3 regions of the Pseudoalteromonas sp. GB56 genome follow, and region 3 is predicted to be linked to each of the others. Evidence: predicted binding sites of a transcription regulator. Region 3 holds the regulator's gene; each other region holds the start of a gene.

Region 1 (5,772 bases), 540 kb from region 3:
TCAACCATAAAGTTGTTGTCATTCAGTTTGAACGCACCCGCTCGCGTATACGTTAAATCAGCAGATGCAATGCTCTCAGTCATCGCGAAATAACCATCACCAGTGATTGCCAAATCTAATGCGTTGTTGGTGAACTTCAATGAACCTTGGTGGAATTGCTGCGCCACCATGGTTGTTTGTACACCGTCACCACTTTTTGTTCTGCCTGCACTGAATACCGAAGCTGCGTATACATCTGCGAATTCGGCGCGAGACTCTTTAAAACCGGTGGTATTAACGTTGGCGATGTTGTTCGCAGTAACGTCAAGGTCTTTTTGGGCTGCCGCAAGCCCTGTTAATGCTATATTGAAACTCATGTTTCACCTCTTCGATTAGTGCCTATCGGCAAAGTCTTTATACAGAAATCTCAGCAACCTCAGACAGCCTTACCGCGCCCTCTTTGGTGTTGACGATAATCCCATTCGCGCCATTGATATTAACGCTTTCGATATTCTTAAACGTAGCCAGAGGCAATGAGTTAAACTCGCCGTTAACACTGCCCTCTGCAACAATTTGGTACTCACCTGGAGGGAATGGCTGACCGTCTTTGTCTACCCCGTTCCACTCAAATCGAATCGCTCCTGCTGCCTGAGTACCCAGATCAATCGTATCGACAATTTGTCCTGATTTATCTTTGATAGTGAGAGTCAAGTTATCGACTGCCTCAGGAGCAAGCACAGTACCTTTGCTCACTTCACCACTGTTTAGCTCAATAGTATCGGACTCAAGCAATGCTTTTTTTCCTACTAAAGTAGAGGCTTGCAATGCAGAATTAGACGTCATTGAAGCAGCTAAAGAAGCAAAGTTTTCATTTAACTTTGATATACCTTCAGCCATAGTGAAGTTGGTCATTTGCGCAATCATCTGGTCATTGTCCGCCGGTTTACTGGGGTCTTGATAAGACAATTGCTGAGTTAACAAGCTAAAGAAATCCTCTTGTGTTAACTCATCGTTTTTTTCCTCGGTTTTAGGCGTTGTATTGTCCCAATACAACGAGCCTACACCGGCGGTAGATTGCACATTGGTAGTCATGCTCTATCCCTCACTTTATCCACGACCAAGCTGTAATGTCTTTGTCAACATTTGCTTGGCTGAATCAGCTATTTGCACGTTGGTCTGATAAGAGCGTGAAGCAGAAATCATGTTTGCCATTTCCTCAACAACATTGACGTTTGGTTTATAGATGTAACCATTTTCGTCTGCCATTGGGTGACCAGGGTTGTATTCAATTTGCAGTGGCTTGTTACTTTCCACTACACCCAACACTTTCACACCAACTGACTCACCGTGCTGCTTACCCACTGCTTGCTGAAGTTCAGCGGCAAAAACAGGTTGGCGAGAGCGGTATGTTTGCTCCACCGAAGAGCTAACCGAGTTGGCATTTGCAAGGTTACTTGCTGTCGTGTTGAGACGCACATTTTGTGCACTCATCGCAGACCCTGATACATCAAATACGTTAAATAAACTCATGGTTATGCTCCTTGACCGCCTAGCGCTTTCTTAAGACCCATAATCTTCGAGGTCATAAAGCTTAGGCTGGCCTGATACTCTATTGCATTCTGTGTATACAAATTCCGTTCCACTTGTATATCTACCGAATTACCATCGCCTGTATCTGGTTGATTTGGAACGCGAAATTTTGTTTCTCCGGATGAAACCTGAGTGCTTGCGCTGAGGTGTTCTGGGTGTGTACGGACCATGCTGTTGCCATGCATCTGCCCACTTTTTGCCGCTTTTAAAGCGGAGGCAAAATCGATGTCTTTTGCTTTATACCCAGGAGTATCTGCATTAGCGATATTTGATGCTAATAATTCGGCACGCTGAGAACGTATGAGCATAGCGTGCGGATGCACACCAAATGCTTTATCGAAACTGATAGCCATAGCCTCTCCAATTTTTTGACTCTGTGAAGAGGGCTACAGCAATTCTTATACCATAGGTGTTAACACTATGATTTTATGATTTTTTTTGGTAGATAATTCCAGGGTTACAACGGATCATTTCAAATTGATCGCTCAACCCTGTCATAGATTCACTGGCTCCAAGAAAGAGGTAGCCGCGAGGATTTAGTGCTTGTGCAAATTGATTGATAATTTTTGCTTTTAACTCAGGTGAAAAATAAATCAAAACGTTGCGACAAAAGATAATATCGAACTTGCCTAACAGGGCGTATGAATCGAGCAGATTGAGATGACGGAAACTCACCATACGCTTGACGTTGTCATTCACTTTTGCCATGCCATTGCCACTGTCGGTAAAAAATTTCTTACGCCTTTCCGCGCTGAGGCCCCGTGCCAGTGCCAATGAATCGTACTCCGCGTTTTTACAAATATCGAGCATGGTATTAGAAATATCCGTTCCGACAATTTGTGCGCCAGACCCCAGCATGCCTGGGCGGCTTTGCTGATACTCGGCTATGGACATGGCAATCGAATAAGGCTCCTGCCCCGAAGAACTTGCCGCTGACCAAATTTTCACAGGCCGGCGTAAGTCTTTGAACTCAAGCAGTAAGCGAGTTTTTAATAACTCAAATGGATAAGAATCACGAAACCACAAAGTTTCATTTGTTGTCATCGCATCGACAACAGCGGCACGAAGTTGCCGCTCATGGGGACTGAGCGTTTTAACCACTAGCTGCGACAAGCTTTCAACATCGAAGCGCGCCATTAATGGCGCAAGACGGCTTTTCACGAGATACAGTTTATTCTCGCCAAGGACGATGCCACATTGCTGTTCCAAAAAAGCTCGAAACTGATTGTACTCGTTAAGCTCTAAGTGCTTATTTTCCAAATTACACTCTCTAAAATCAGGTTAACTTAGGCCAATATGCTGGGTCCCTAGTCGCAGTGGACCCACTTCTTCACTGCCGTTGCTAATTCGTCTGGATTAAACTTTGCAATAAAATCGTCTGCCCCTACTTTTTGAATCATGGCTTGGTTAAAGACACCGCTCAAAGAAGTATGGAGAATAACGTGCAAAGGAGCGAGCTTTGGATCCGCTTTAATTTCTGCAGTTAAGGTGTAGCCATCCATTTCGGGCATTTCTACGTCCGAAATCAACAAAGCAACACGCTCAGTAATATCATTTTGACAATCGAGCTGAGCTATTTCACGCAGGCGTATTAACGCTTCTTTACCATTTTTAGCGAGTTCTGTTTGCACACCTAAAGGCTCAAGTGCTCGTTTCACCTGATTACGTGCCACAGCCGAATCATCGGCAATAAATACGATACGCTCGCCTATATCTCGCTGCATTTCACCGTCAGAGATAATGCCTTCACTTACCTCGGTATTAACCGGGCTTATCTCGGCGAGAATTTTTTCAACATCGAGGATTTCGACTAGCTCACCGTCAATTTCGGTCACGGCGGTAAGGTAAGAATAACGGCCCGCCCCGGTTGGAGGAGGCATTATTTTTTCCCAATTCATGTTAACAATACGTTCAACGCCACCAACAAGAAAACCTTGAACGGTTCGGTTGTACTCCGCAATGATAACGAAACAATCTTTTAAATCTGTAATTGCCGGTCCACCTACAGCCATTGATAAATCTATCACAGAGATAGTTTGGCCACGGATGTGAGCAACGCCTCTAATGTATTGGTTGCTCTTTGGCATGTTGGTCAACGGTGGACACTGAAGTACTTCTCGTACTTTAAAGACGTTGATACCGAATCGCTGGCGTCCTTTCAATTTGAACAATAATAGTTCAAGGCGATTTTGCCCTACTAATTGGGTACGTTGATTGACGGAATCTAATATGCCAGCCATCGGATTCTCCTAGCATTAACTTTACTACTGCGTGTTCGCGCCAGATGGGAACGCTTTTTGCTTCTTATCAAATATATCAGCATAAATACGGCTGTGTGTCTGTTAATTGACACCCCCGTACTTATACCTTGTTTTACCCAATAAGCATAGTCGAAACACAATGAGTATGTTCAAAAAAATTCAATTATTCCATAGCTTATCGTTACTTTTAGTTATGGCTGTGAGCAGTGTTGCGGTGGTTCATGCTGGTGAAAATACCCTTTACGACCACGAGCGACTACAAACGCTAGCCGAACAACATATAAGCAACATAGCTAAAATTCTGCCGGATCAGCAACTCCAAGTTCACGCTGTGGATTTGGATTCGCGTATTCCCGAACGCTATTGTGAACAACTGCCAGAGATGGTTGCTGCAACCTCTCCCCCATTTAATCGGCAGGTAGCCGTACAACTTAAATGTAATTCTCCCGCTGTGTGGACACAGTATGTCCATGTTCGCATTGAAAAACTTTCTCCTATAGTGGTTGCGAAAGAAAACATCGGCCGCGGCCAATTAATCGATGCACAAAGCGTCACGGTCGCTATGCGTCCGCAACACTTTGTACGCGCCCAATATGTCGAAGAGCCTGAGTTAATTGTGGGCAGCCGCAGTAAGCGTAGTATTCGCCAGGGTTCACCTATCAACGCCAACCAGCTTTGCATGGTATGTAAAGGCGACAACGTTAATATTATCGCTACGATCAATGGGTTAACAATCAAAACCTCAGGTGAAGCACTGGAAGATGGCGCCATTGGCGACAATGTTCGCGTCCGCAATGTTAAATCGGGTCGACAAGTAAATGCACAGGTTACAGCGGTTGAAACTGTTACAGTTAATATTTAAATTTTGTGCTAAAGTTAGGACGCACATGGCCGATAACCTATGCAAAGGTCAATCTAGCTCAGGTAATACAAATGGTTAATCAAGTAAATAAAGGCCAACAAGGCTCGGTGTACAATACACCTCAAAGTAAAATTGAACAGCAAAAGACAAGTCAGTCGCAAACAACTGATGCGGCTAGCAAAGCGAATGTTAAAGCAGCAACAGATTCTGTTAGCTTGACACCTCAAGCACGCCAAATGAAGTCACTTCAAGAGAAAGCTGAGCGCTCTTCTGGTTTTGATGAGCAAAAAGTCGCTGAACTGAAAAAAGCGATTGCCGAAGGTAAATATCAGATCGACGGCGAAAAGTTAGCTAAGAATATCGCAGCGTTTGAGTTCGACTTGTATGGCTGATTCAGCGTTAACTCTAGCACTCACCCAACAGATTAATTGTCTGGAGGATTTACTCGCTTTGCTTAAAGATGAGCTTACGGCGATTGCGGGTAGAAGTGGTGCTGGGTTGAAAGAGCTTACGCCTCAAAAGGCTGAAGCGCTGAATCATATCCAAAAGCAAGATCAACACATCGCCCAGTTGCTAGCGTCTAAACCTGAGCCAGACGACCAAGAACAGCAACTTATTAAGAACGCCCAAGAATTGCTCGTGCAGTGTAAAGAGCAGAATCAAATTAATGCCCATGCGGCCCACCAAGCTCAGCTGAGTGTTAAGCAGTTGAAAGACATCTTAATTGGAGCGCCAAGTTCTATCACCTATGCTGCTGATGGCGGTATCAAACGCAGCGACAATACCTTAGTTCGCAACTTGAAAGCCTAAAGTACGCCCCCCCTTACTCGTGTACCAACCGCGCTTTCACTCCAAGACTACTGAGGAGTGACCAAGGCAACCTGTGTGCAAGTTCTTCAACCACCAACTCAATTTCAAATTGTTGTAGATGCGCACTGATTTCCCGAACCTGACGTTGCGTACTCTCGTCATTTTCTAGGTTATAAACTAATTCATTCGATAATTTTACGATTTGGATACCTGATTGAAGCAGCACCCGAGGCTCGATATCAGCATCTCGAACATCACATAACCCAATCA
Region 2 (5,772 bases), 530 kb from region 3:
TCATTTCTATATTAGTGGGTTGTGCTCTGTTGCAAGCATGCGCGCCGAGCCAGCGGATTGAGGTTGTACCGAGAGTGGCGGAATATCACCCTGTACAACAGAATTCAATCCATCAGCACAGTGTACGCTTGGCGAATAGTATGGCTTCGTCATTGCGCTCACTGCCTTACGGAGCGAAGGTTGCGGTCGGCACTTTTTTGCCGCCAAAAACGTTGAAAGCAGATTCCGTACCTTGGCAGCAGCAAGATATTGCCCTGCAATTGCAAGAAAGCTTTATGACCATTTACACTCAAATGGGGTTTACGGTTGTTGAATACCGCACACGCAATAACATTGCTTTAGAACCCCATGCCGATGTCATGCTTAGTCGAGATGTTGAGCAACTATCGCAACGTCAGGAAATCGACTTCTATGTCACGGGCACGCTTATCGAACAAGAAGATGCGTATGTCGTCAATGTGCGCATGATTGATTCGGATAATAATCAAGTGGTAGCGGCGGCAACCGATTATTTACCTAACACAATTTTGATGCATGCCGATAAAGTGCGTATCACCAATGGCCACTTGCAACGCCGAGCCTACTAACGAGGATTCATCATGAACAAATTAACTTTCACATTATCCCTAAGCATGATTGTTATGCTAAGTGGTTGTTCTGGCACAAATGCATGGTTTTCTGATGAAGATGAAATGAGACAGTATGTAATTTCTCAAAATGAACAGGCAAATCAGCAAGTTCAGGTCATTGGGGCTTCAGCGAGTAATACTTCTGGTACGGATGTAAATGTGTATCAAACCATGGCAAGCCCGATTCAGGTTCACGGCCAACGAGAATTGAACACCAGTAGAAGCGTAAAGAATGTTAATCATTATGTGCAAGCGTTAATGCAAGACATGATTAGCAACATAGATTAGGGCGCTCTTTTGCAGCCTATGGCGGTAACCAGTTTCGTATTTTTAGACAGTGACTATCAGCAAGGCAATTTATTGGGTAACCAATTAGCTGAGAGCTTTATGCATGAACTCCATGAGTTTGGTGTTCCGGTCATTGACTACAAAACAATGGACTATATCCGCGTTACACCGCAGGGAGACTTTACATTTAGCCGTGATTTCCTTGAGCTTGAGCAAGATCACCCCATGTCGCATGTATTAGCTGGCACCTTGGTTAAGCACCAAGGTGGCGTGTTAGTGAATGCGCGTATCGTTGGTTTGAAATCAAAGATGGTCATCGCATCAGCACAAGGGCTGTTGCCTCATGATGTCGTTGATTCATTACTCAGTACTTCAAGCTATGCGGGTGTTGAACTTAAACAGGCGAATTAACGCCCTACCAACAGCGCATTGCAAGCGTATATAGTCTGCTTAAATGACATTAAAGTTCCTGCTCAATCAGCCGATACATTAAAAAAGCTAATTGAGTAGAGAACATGAGTTTGCATCTATTACTTCCGAGCCTGCTTGTGCTGACGATAAACACAGCAGCTATGGGCGCTTCAACGCATGTTGATATCAACCCATTAGAAATAAAAGTCGACACCAAACTACAAAGCACACATCACAAACAACTTGGAGACTACACGCAGCAGTTGGCCCTTAAGCTGAGTGACAGCATGACCAGCCAATATGTGAGTCATATTGCCGTCGCAAGTTTTGTTGATTTCGATCATACCCTGCATAGTACTAACGCTTTGGGAAACCAACTTGCGCAAGAGCTACTTGGCGATCTGCAGCGCTTTGGCTATTCAACGGTCGAACACAAGTTAACCCCTTATATTGAAGTGCAACAAGATGGGGATTTTGTACTCACACGAGACAGTGAAGAACTTGCAAAGAATGTGGGGATTGACCATATATTGACAGGGACTTTGGTGTACCGCCAAAACGGCGTAGTCGTACATGCTCGTGTGGTCGGGACCCGAGACCAAGTCGTTAAAGCAAGTGCGCGACAATTTATTCCATACTTTGTAATTAGTGATTTGATGTCGAACGGTTAGATTATTAGCTGATTACTCTTAAGTTGTTGCTATTCAAGGTTAAATTAGCTGATAATGGGGCCAGTGGCCCCTTAGTTAAATGGATATAACAACCCCCTCCTAAGGGGTAGTTGCAGGTTCGATTCCTGCAGGGGCCGCCAACCTAGTTAAAATGTAGTACTAGCTCGTCCGAACCGCCAATGTGCTCTCCACCGATAAAAATTTGCGGAACAGTTGTTCTGCCTGACACTGCTTTAAGCGTTGTCATGGTAACTTCATTCCCTAACACGATTTCTTCATAGGCCATACCACGCTGTTGAAGCAGCATTTTTGCTTTAGTACAAAATGGGCATCCAGGCTTTGTGAAAATACTGATAGGTTGTGGCTTGATTTGTTGTGGATTGATGTATTCAAGCATGGTGTCTGCATCAGACACTTCAAACGGGTCACCAGGCTTGTTTGGTTCAATAAACATCTTTTCGATAACACCGTCTTTGACAAGCATTGAATAGCGCCAGCTGCGTTTGCCAAAGCCCAAATCATTTTTATCGACCAACATCCCCATGCCATCAGTGAACTCCCCATTACCATCCGGAAGTAAGGTAATGTTGCCAGCTTCTTGGTGCTGTGCCCATGCATTCATAACAAAGGTGTCATTGACTGAAACACAAACAATGTCGTCCACGCCATTTTGCTTGAATACATCAGCAAGCTCGTTGTATCGCGGTAGGTGGGTTGATGAACATGTCGGCGTAAATGCGCCTGGCAAAGAAAAAACAATGACCGTTTTGCCTTTAAAGATTCCTTCGCTGGTAAGCTTGAGCCATTGCTCGCCATCGCGAATAGCAAATGACACATCTGGGATATGTTGACCTTCACTGTTTTTCAATTCATTCATCATGTCGTATTCCTCTTAAATAATGAGCCTAGTCTGACATGGGCGTTATAATCGGTAAAAGGCTATTAATGAATTGAAGTAATCAGTTTTATTGATTGTTTAAAGCAAAGGCGCACCTAATTGCGCCTGAGTGAAGAGCCACAAAGTAGCCTTTCTGTGGCTTGCAGTTGGTTACTTCACCAACACTAAGTCATTGAGTTGGATGTTGCTTAAAGGACGTTTTGAGGTATTCACTGCTACAGCGCTGTGTTGGTATAACTGTTTAATCTCAACGCTAAACAACGAGGTAACTTGCTTGGGCAGATGCTTACCCTCATAAGTGATGGCATTACTGCTGTACGCGAGAGTCAGTTGCTGACCTTCACTCAGGCCATTGCTGCGTCCCAAGTTGATGATTACTTGGTCGCCGTCGATATGTTTAATTTGCCCTTTGGTTGGCAAGCATTGTAGCGTCTGATTGAGATCATACATGACCTGTTCACTTAATTCTGAGATGGTGCGGCCATATTTGCTTTGCCAAAACACACCGCTGTTAACATCGACCAGAGCGGTTTTCTCAAACTCCCACAAGGCTTGGGTTTGATAGGCTTTTTGCCAGATTTTCTCAAAGCTCAAACCATCAAATAAAATAAATTCGACATTAAAGTAACGCTCATAACTGTCATCTTTCCAAAATGCATACCCTTTATCATGTTCATTTCCCACGGATGTATCTGTTATTTGTGAGAACAGCACGTACTGACTGTTACTGGCATCGCTGATGTAATCAATCACATTTTCATCATAGGCATATTGGTTACTGAAGAAACTTTTAACTGAAATAGGGTCTTGGTAGAAGGCCGTTGGTTGCATACTGAGTTGAGCTTGGCTCATCAACGCGTAAAGTTGCTTAGTAAAGGCGTTAGGTATGTCAAATATTTGACCATCGCGTGCTTGTTGTGGGTTCTCCATCGCGGTGCGAGTTAATGCAAAGTGATTTATTACGTTACTTTGTTGGCATTGATTTTCTTCGTTCAATACCTCAATTTGCAGGGTCACAGTTAACATGCCATTTTCTTGTTGCTCTTCGAGCACGTGCATTTGGCCAACAGCGCCTTGACTAGTGAGTGACAACTTATCTTGAGTAAGAACACCGTTAGTGAGTGTTTGCACACTTGAGAGGCTCAACCCTGAATACTGAAGCGCTTGTTTTATAGCGTCACTGATTGCCTGGGAACGAGCTGTCTCTGTGGAGACCTCTTCCATTGATGCGCTACCCGTCGTTTGTAGCCACTGGCCATGCACGTGGGCGCTGCTAAAAGCCATTAAAATAACGATTAATAATACAATAGGGCGCATAACGAATAGCCGCTCATTAATTTCATTAGGATAGAAAAAGCAAAGAGCGTACCAAGTTAGTTGTATAGAAGGTTAAGGATGGCATTCATTGTGCATAGATATTAATAGAAGCAAACGTTCGTCGATGGAGAAAGAGATGCTACGACATATAGCAATAATTTTATTAGCCCTAATTGGCCTTTCGGGGTGCAGTGCTATGTTTGATAAACATGTGGAATATGGCGTACAACAACCAGACAACTACCCAATTCTTCGCGCAATTGGCTATGCACCCATTGCACCGCAGCCAGGGCAAAACTCAGAGCAAAAATCAATAATGGCTATGAAGGCCTCTAAAATCGAAGCTTACCGAGAACTTGCTGAGCAGGTCTATGGTCAGCAGCTCAAAGGTAATACATCAATTGCCAATGCAGTAGCAGGGGATGATTATCTTCAAGCGAAAGTGCAAGGTGTCATTCGTGGCGCTCGTGTAACGCGCAGCTATGTTGTAGGCGACAGCTATGCAACTGAGCTAGAGTTGGATATGAAACTTGTTTACGATTTATATATTACTGAAACTAAGCCACGCAAAGTCAAGAAAGTCACCTACTACTAGGCAGCCGTTCAGCCCATGCGCGACGCGATGTATTTTGACTTGCACATCAAGCCCATCAAACTGGCTTGAAAATTACAAAGATCACTTTGATAAGTTTCTGTCTGTGCTTAAAATGGGTAAATTTAGTGTGAAGTCGCGAAGTTTCACTGCTATGCTGTAAAAAAAGAATAACTAGTAATACCGACGTTGAGCATTTATTCATACCCGTTGCGCATTGGTTCCAACTCCAATGAAATTCGAAGCAAGGATGCTTTTGCGTTGCTTCAAGTAAGTCCACCTGATGTTTGTTTTTCTTTCTCATGGAGGAAGAATGGCTGAAATAAACAGCGTTCCTAGCGCCCCCAACGCCCGCTTGTCACTGCACCTTTACGCATGGATTTTAATGTTGGTTGTAACATTAGTTTGCGTGCTTACAGGCTTTGCAATTGCCAATAGTAGTCTGAAATCCAGTTTATATGAGCAACTCTCACAACAAAGTGATGATCAAGCTGCGGTGTTAGCGTTATCCCTCAGTGAATTACAAAAGAATCCTAGGCAGTTAGAAAAGCTTGTTCGACAGACTTTTGAAAGTGGCCACTTTAGTTTACTCCGATTGGAAGATAACAGAGGACGGGTGATCATCGAACGACGCCATGGTGATACGGAAAACTCAGTGATGCCGAGCTGGTTTCACTACTTGAGTACGTTTGAGTTTGCACCGAGCAAGGCCATTATTACACATGAAGGAACACCTTATGGCGTCTTGTATGTGCAAGCGCAGCAAACTGCTGCAACACAAGCGCTGTGGAGAAACGCCAAATTATTTATGTGGGCAGGGGGAGGATTATTGCTCATCACCTGTTTATTGGTGTCCGGATTTGTCTTTTGGTTATTAACGCCCATAAAACAAATACAGAATCAGGCAGATGCCATAGCCCAAAAGCAGTTTAAGCAATTGGTGCCAGCCAAACCAAAAGAAATTGC
Region 3 (5,772 bases):
AGCATAAAAGACGCGCTACTGGAAATTTCCACCAAAGGCTTGGGCATGACTGCAGTCGTCGATGATGAGGGCAAATTAGTTGGACTGTTCACCGATGGTGATTTACGCCGAGTGCTTGAGCATCGTATCGATATTCACAGCACCGCACTTGTGGAAGTGATGACGCCAAATTGCACCACAGCGAAGGCCAACATGCTAGCAGCTGAAGCGCTCAATGTGATGGAACGTAAACGTATAAATGGTCTGATTGTTGTTGATGAACATCAGCGTCCTGTAGGTGCCCTCAATATGCAAGATCTACTTAGAGCAGGAGTGCTTTAATGCTATTTAGCGAGTTATATCAACCGATTGCAGAGAATGCGTGGCAAAGAGCCTCACGGGTAAAGCTGCTGATATGTGATATCGACGGCGTATTTTCTGATGGCCGTATCTACTTAGGCAATCAAGGCGAAGAACTCAAAGCCTTCAACACCAAAGATGGGTTTGGCATAAAAGCCTTGATGGACTCGGGTGTCCGCGTCGCGGTTATTACTGGCCGTCAATCTCGCATCGTTGAAACCCGTATGACGAGCCTAGGTGTGCAGCATATCTATCAAGGCAAAGAGAACAAACTTGAAGCTTATGCAGAACTCAAGGCCACGTTAGGACTCAATGATGACCAAGTTGCTTATATCGGGGACGATGGCCCAGATTTACCGGTCATGGAAAAAGTCGGCTTTGCAGTTGCCGTGAATGATGCTCACCCACTAATCAAACGCATCGCACATTATACGACACTGATGCCTGGTGGTTTTGGCGCCGTGCGCGAACTCACTGACTTATTGATGTTGGCGCAAGGTCACTCCTTAGGCACTAAAGGTACCAGTTCATGAACAATGCTCGGTTGCTTATTTCCATCATTTTCCTCGCTATTATGGCTTGGTTGTGGGCACCGTATTTTATGAAGCAAGAACAAACGGTGGTGAAAACGGACCAAGCTATTGCGACACCTGATTACACAGCGACTGGTTTACGACAGCGTAGTTATAACGATCAGGGGGCGTTAAGCCACAGTGTTTATGCTGAACAAATGGAAATGTTTGAAGAACTTGGCTTCACCCATTTTAGAAAACCAGAATTTACACTGTATAACGATGGCGAACGCTGGCGATTGACTGCCGACGAAGCCACTTTATATAACAATAATATTTTGATCTTGGAAAATAACGTTGTTGCCACCAACTTATTAGAAGGGGCAATGATTGAACAAGTCAAAGCGGCGGCTATCCAAATAGACATTGATGCGCAACGAATGGAATCGGAGCAAAGCGTTGAGCTCAGAGGGCCTGATGTATTAATCACAGGTCAGGGCTTGAAAGCAGATATCAATACAGAGATAGTGGAATTAATAAAACATACGCGAACAGTATATTATGACCAATAAATTCAATGCATTAATTCTTGGTTTAGGGCTTAGCCTAAGCGCAATGGGCGCGCACGCGGAACAAACAATCAACACGACAGAAGTGTTAATTGACGCCGATAACCAAATTGCCATGATCAAAGAAAATATCACTATTTTTGATAAAAACGTGCACATCGTTCATGGTAATCGTCAAATAAAAGCTGATCGTTTAGAAGCGCACCGCCGCCCAGAACTGGGTGACAATAAGCAACTGCTGATCGCCACGGGTAGTCCAGCGATGTATATAGAAACCATGGAAGATGGTCAGCAAATTACCGCTTCTGCAAAAGAAATTCGCTACGACGTTGCCACGCAAATTTTACAAATCAAAGGTGACGCAAAAATTGAAATGGCTGATCAACAGATCATCGCTGAAACTATCAGCTATGATATAGATAAACAGACCATCAGCGCCGAGAAAGACAAAAATTCAAGTACACGAGTACGCACGACTTTGACACCACAGAGCGAAGAAAAGCCTGAGGAAAAGGAACAACCATGACCACATTGAAGGCGCAAAAATTAGCAAAAAGCTACAAAGGTCGTGAAGTTGTAAAAGACGTAGGACTGGAAGTTAAAGCTGGCAGCATTGTTGGTTTATTGGGCCCAAACGGCGCAGGTAAAACCACGACCTTCTACATGATTGTGGGTCTGGTACCCAGTGACAAAGGCATGATCAGCATAGACGATCAAGACATCACATTGCTGCCAATGCACTCTCGTGCGCGGCTGGGCATAGGCTATTTACCGCAAGAGTCTTCGATATTTCGAAAACTCACCGTTTATCAGAACCTGATGGCGATTTTAGAGACGCGCAAGGACCTAAACAAAGCAGGCCGAGAGGAACAATTAGAAAGCTTGTTGGACGAATTTAATATCCAGCATATTCGCGATTCATTTGGAATGGCATTATCAGGTGGTGAGCGCCGTCGCGTTGAAATTGCTCGCGCTTTAGCCGCAAACCCCAAATTTATCCTTTTAGATGAACCTTTTGCTGGTGTAGACCCTATTTCGGTGTTAGATATAAAGAAAATCATTGAGCACCTGCGAAACCGTGGCATCGGTGTACTTATCACCGACCACAATGTGCGTGAAACCTTAGATGTATGCGAAACCGCTTATATCGTCTCTCACGGTGAATTGATTGCGTCAGGCACACCACAACAAGTGCTCGCCGATCAAACCGTTCGTGATGTTTATTTAGGTGAGCAATTTAGGCTATAACAACAAAAGGATTGTTAGAGTACATGAGGCAATCATTACAGCTGCGCTTAGGCCAGCAATTAACAATGACCCCACAATTGCAGCAAGCTATTCGCTTGTTGCAGCTCAGTACTTTGGATCTTCAACAAGAAATTCAAGAAGCACTTGACGCTAACCCACTCTTAGAAGTCGAAGAAGAAAATTACGCTGACAACGCGAGTGATAAGAACGATAACGAACGCCTACAAAACGGTGAAGACAAAGTCGATGTTGAATCACAAAGCAGCGACCAAATAGAAAGTTCTGACGCATTAAACAACGACTCGATCAGTGATGAATTACCCATGGATGTATCTTGGGATGAATATATCAGTGCAGCTCCCGTAGCTTCAGCAGGTCCAATGCCTGATGATGAGTTTGTCTACCAAGGTGAAACCACCGAGACACTGCACGATTATTTGATGTGGCAACTGCAACTCACCCCATTTAGCCCAGTCGATGAAGCGATTGCGACAGCCATTATTGAAGCAATCGACGACAATGGCTTACTAACCGTTTCTACTGAAGATTTGCTCGAGAGTTTAAATCACGAGGAGCAAGACGTAGAAATCGAACTAGATGAAATTGAAGCTGTCCTAAAAAGAATACAACTCTTTGATCCTGTTGGAATTGGTGCGCGTTCACTACAGGAATGCTTATTGATCCAACTCAATCAATTTTCACCTCAAACCCCTTGGCTTAGTGAAACGAAAGAGGTAATTTGTAATTACATTGATTTGCTAGGTAACCGTGACTATCGCACCTTAATGAAAAAGACTAAGCTTAAAGAAGCTCAGTTAAAAGAGGTGATGACGCTGATACACAGTTTGAGTCCGAAACCTGCCGCAACTATTGTGCGCGAAGAGTCAGAATACGTGATTCCTGATGTATCCGTTAAGAAGGTTAAAGGGCGTTGGCTGGTCGAGTTAAATCCTGACAGCATGCCGAAGATACGAGTTAATGATCATTACGCATCATTAGGCCGTAGCTGTAAATCACAAAGTGACAGCCAGTTTATACGCTCTCACTTACAAGAGGCTAAATGGTTTATAAAGAGCCTGGAACAACGCAACGATACCTTACTCAAAGTAACTAATTGCATTGTTCAACAACAACAGGCATTCTTTGAACATGGCGAAGAAGCGATGAAACCAATGGTCCTCAATGACGTGGCCGAAATGGTTGAGATGCACGAGTCGACAATTTCTCGTGTAACGACCCAAAAATATATGCATACGCCACGTGGGATTTTTGAGTTGAAGTATTTCTTCTCCAGCCATGTGAACACCGAAAATGGAGGTGAATGCTCATCCACAGCGATTCGAGCATTAATCAAGAAGCTAGTAGCGGCGGAAAATGTTGCCAAGCCATTAAGCGACAGCAAAATAGCCGATATACTCGCAGAGCAAGGAATCAAAGTGGCTCGACGAACGATTGCGAAATATCGTGAATCGTTAGCCATACCACCGTCAAATCAACGTAAAAGCTTGATATAGACGTTAGACAAGAAGGAAAATGCTTATGCAATTGAATCTTACCGGTCGTCATGTAGAAATCACAGACTCTCTTCGTAACTATGTGAATAGTAAATTTGCAAAACTTGAGCGTCATTTTGACCATATTAATAATGTGCATGTCATCCTTGATATAGAGAAACTCACACAAAAAGCAGAAGCAACACTTCACGTAAATGGCGGCGAATTATTTGCCACCGCAGAGCACCAAGATATGTATGCGGCGATTGATGGCCTAATTGATAAATTGGATCGCCAAGTAATTAAACATAAAGAGAAATTATCTCGACACTAAAATGAGCTTAGAACATCTTTTCTCCAAGGACTGCAGCAAAGCTGCGGTCCTTTTTAATAGCAAAAAAAGAATGTTGGAGTACCTAGCACAGGTCGCTCATCAACACGCACCGCATTTAAACGAGCAAACCATTCTCGATGCGCTTTTGGCGCGAGAGAAGCTCGGCAGTACTGGCTTTGGGAAAGGCGTCGCAATTCCTCACGGTCGATTGGAAGGCATTGAACAAACCATTGCCATCATAGTCACCAACCGCGAAGCCATTAACTTTGATGCCATAGATAATCGTCCTGTTGATATTTTTGTCGCACTGCTCGTACCAGATAATCAGTGTGATCAACACCTCAAGACCTTAGCGCAAATTGCTGATAGACTTAAAGACAAGCAATTGTGCAAACAGCTGAGAACAGTCACCACAGATCAGGAGCTCTATCAGCTATTTGTGGCCTAATTTAGTCACAGGAAGTTTAAGGGAATTAAAGTGGAATTGATTATTGTCAGTGGTCGCTCTGGTTCAGGTAAGTCTGTCGCTTTGCGCGTATTAGAAGATTTAGGTTATTACTGCGTAGACAATATCCCAGTTAATCTGCTGCCCGCTCTTGTGCGCAGTGTCTCAGACAACTACGACAAAATCGCTGTCAGTATCGATGTGCGAAACTTACCCAAAGAAGAGCAGGAATTCAGTGATATCTTGGCTTATCTTCCTGCATTTTCAAAACCCTCTCTATTTTATCTAGATAGCGACGAGCAAACGCTGATTAAACGTTTTTCTGAAACACGTCGATTGCACCCATTATCGATGCAAAACCTGCCATTAGACATTGCTATTCGTGAGGAAAAGAAACTGTTAGACGTGTTAATCTCGCACGCTAACTTTATTATCGATACGAGCGAACTCAGCGTTCATCAGTTAGCTGAAATGGTGCGTGAAAAAGTCCTCGGTAAGAAAGATAAACCATTACTCATCACCTTTGAGTCATTTGGCTTTAAACACGGCATCCCGAAAAATGCTGATTACGTATTTGATGCGCGCTTCTTACCTAACCCTCACTGGGAACCTGAGCTCAAGCCGCTAACCGGTTTAGATCAGCCAGTAAAAGATTACCTCTCAAGCGATGGTATCGTACAGAAGTTTACTTGGCAGATTCAAACCTTCGTGCAAACTTGGTTACCTCATCTGGAGCGCAATAACCGCAGCTATTTAACGATTGCGATTGGCTGTACTGGCGGTCAACACCGTTCTGTTTATTTAGCGCAGACATTGGGAGAGCGCTTTATGG

Evidence for each region. Region 3 encodes sigma-54, which starts transcription at its own class of promoters, with help from an activator protein. Its sites were predicted from a motif close to GTTGGCACGNNNNTNGNNT; they were not measured.
Region 1: flgA (flagellar basal body P-ring formation chaperone FlgA) is a predicted target of sigma-54. The motif match lies at 3,854-3,872, and genes of this name have one in related genera.
Region 2: ACH19P_RS05940 (flagellar assembly protein T N-terminal domain-containing protein) is a predicted target of sigma-54. The motif match lies at 4,252-4,270, and genes of this name have one in related genera.

What each region holds. Positions count from the first base shown of each region.
Region 1 covers NZ_JBPCHK010000001.1:1,273,226-1,278,997, reverse strand. The annotation lists gene flgE (flagellar hook protein FlgE) at 1-356, opposite strand, end outside; gene ACH19P_RS05995 (flagellar hook assembly protein FlgD) at 394-1,071, opposite strand; gene flgC (flagellar basal body rod protein FlgC) at 1,087-1,509, opposite strand; gene flgB (flagellar basal body rod protein FlgB) at 1,512-1,922, opposite strand; gene ACH19P_RS05980 (CheR family methyltransferase) at 1,996-2,829, opposite strand; gene ACH19P_RS05975 (chemotaxis protein) at 2,877-3,809, opposite strand; gene flgA (flagellar basal body P-ring formation chaperone FlgA) at 3,970-4,692, shown strand; gene flgM (flagellar biosynthesis anti-sigma factor FlgM) at 4,764-5,084, shown strand; gene flgN (flagellar export chaperone FlgN) at 5,077-5,502, shown strand; gene ACH19P_RS05955 (EAL domain-containing protein) at 5,516-5,772, opposite strand, start outside.
Region 2 covers NZ_JBPCHK010000001.1:1,266,430-1,272,201, forward strand. The annotation lists gene ACH19P_RS05910 (FlgO family outer membrane protein) at 1-587, shown strand, start outside; gene ACH19P_RS05915 (hypothetical protein) at 600-917, shown strand; gene ACH19P_RS05920 (FlgO family outer membrane protein) at 936-1,328, shown strand; gene ACH19P_RS05925 (FlgO family outer membrane protein) at 1,433-1,999, shown strand; tRNA gene ACH19P_RS05930 (tRNA-Arg) at 2,065-2,139, shown strand; gene ACH19P_RS05935 (glutathione peroxidase) at 2,142-2,876, opposite strand; gene ACH19P_RS05940 (flagellar assembly protein T N-terminal domain-containing protein) at 3,048-4,214, opposite strand; gene ACH19P_RS05945 (LPP20 family lipoprotein) at 4,411-4,809, shown strand; gene ACH19P_RS05950 (LapD/MoxY N-terminal periplasmic domain-containing protein) at 5,120-5,772, shown strand, end outside.
Region 3 covers NZ_JBPCHK010000001.1:736,243-742,014, reverse strand. The annotation lists gene ACH19P_RS03500 (KpsF/GutQ family sugar-phosphate isomerase) at 1-321, shown strand, start outside; gene kdsC (3-deoxy-manno-octulosonate-8-phosphatase KdsC) at 321-872, shown strand; gene lptC (LPS export ABC transporter periplasmic protein LptC) at 869-1,423, shown strand; gene lptA (lipopolysaccharide transport periplasmic protein LptA) at 1,413-1,946, shown strand; gene lptB (LPS export ABC transporter ATP-binding protein) at 1,943-2,668, shown strand; gene ACH19P_RS03475 (RNA polymerase factor sigma-54) at 2,692-4,182, shown strand; gene hpf (ribosome hibernation promoting factor) at 4,208-4,495, shown strand; gene ptsN (PTS IIA-like nitrogen regulatory protein PtsN) at 4,497-4,943, shown strand; gene rapZ (RNase adapter RapZ) at 4,974-5,772, shown strand, end outside.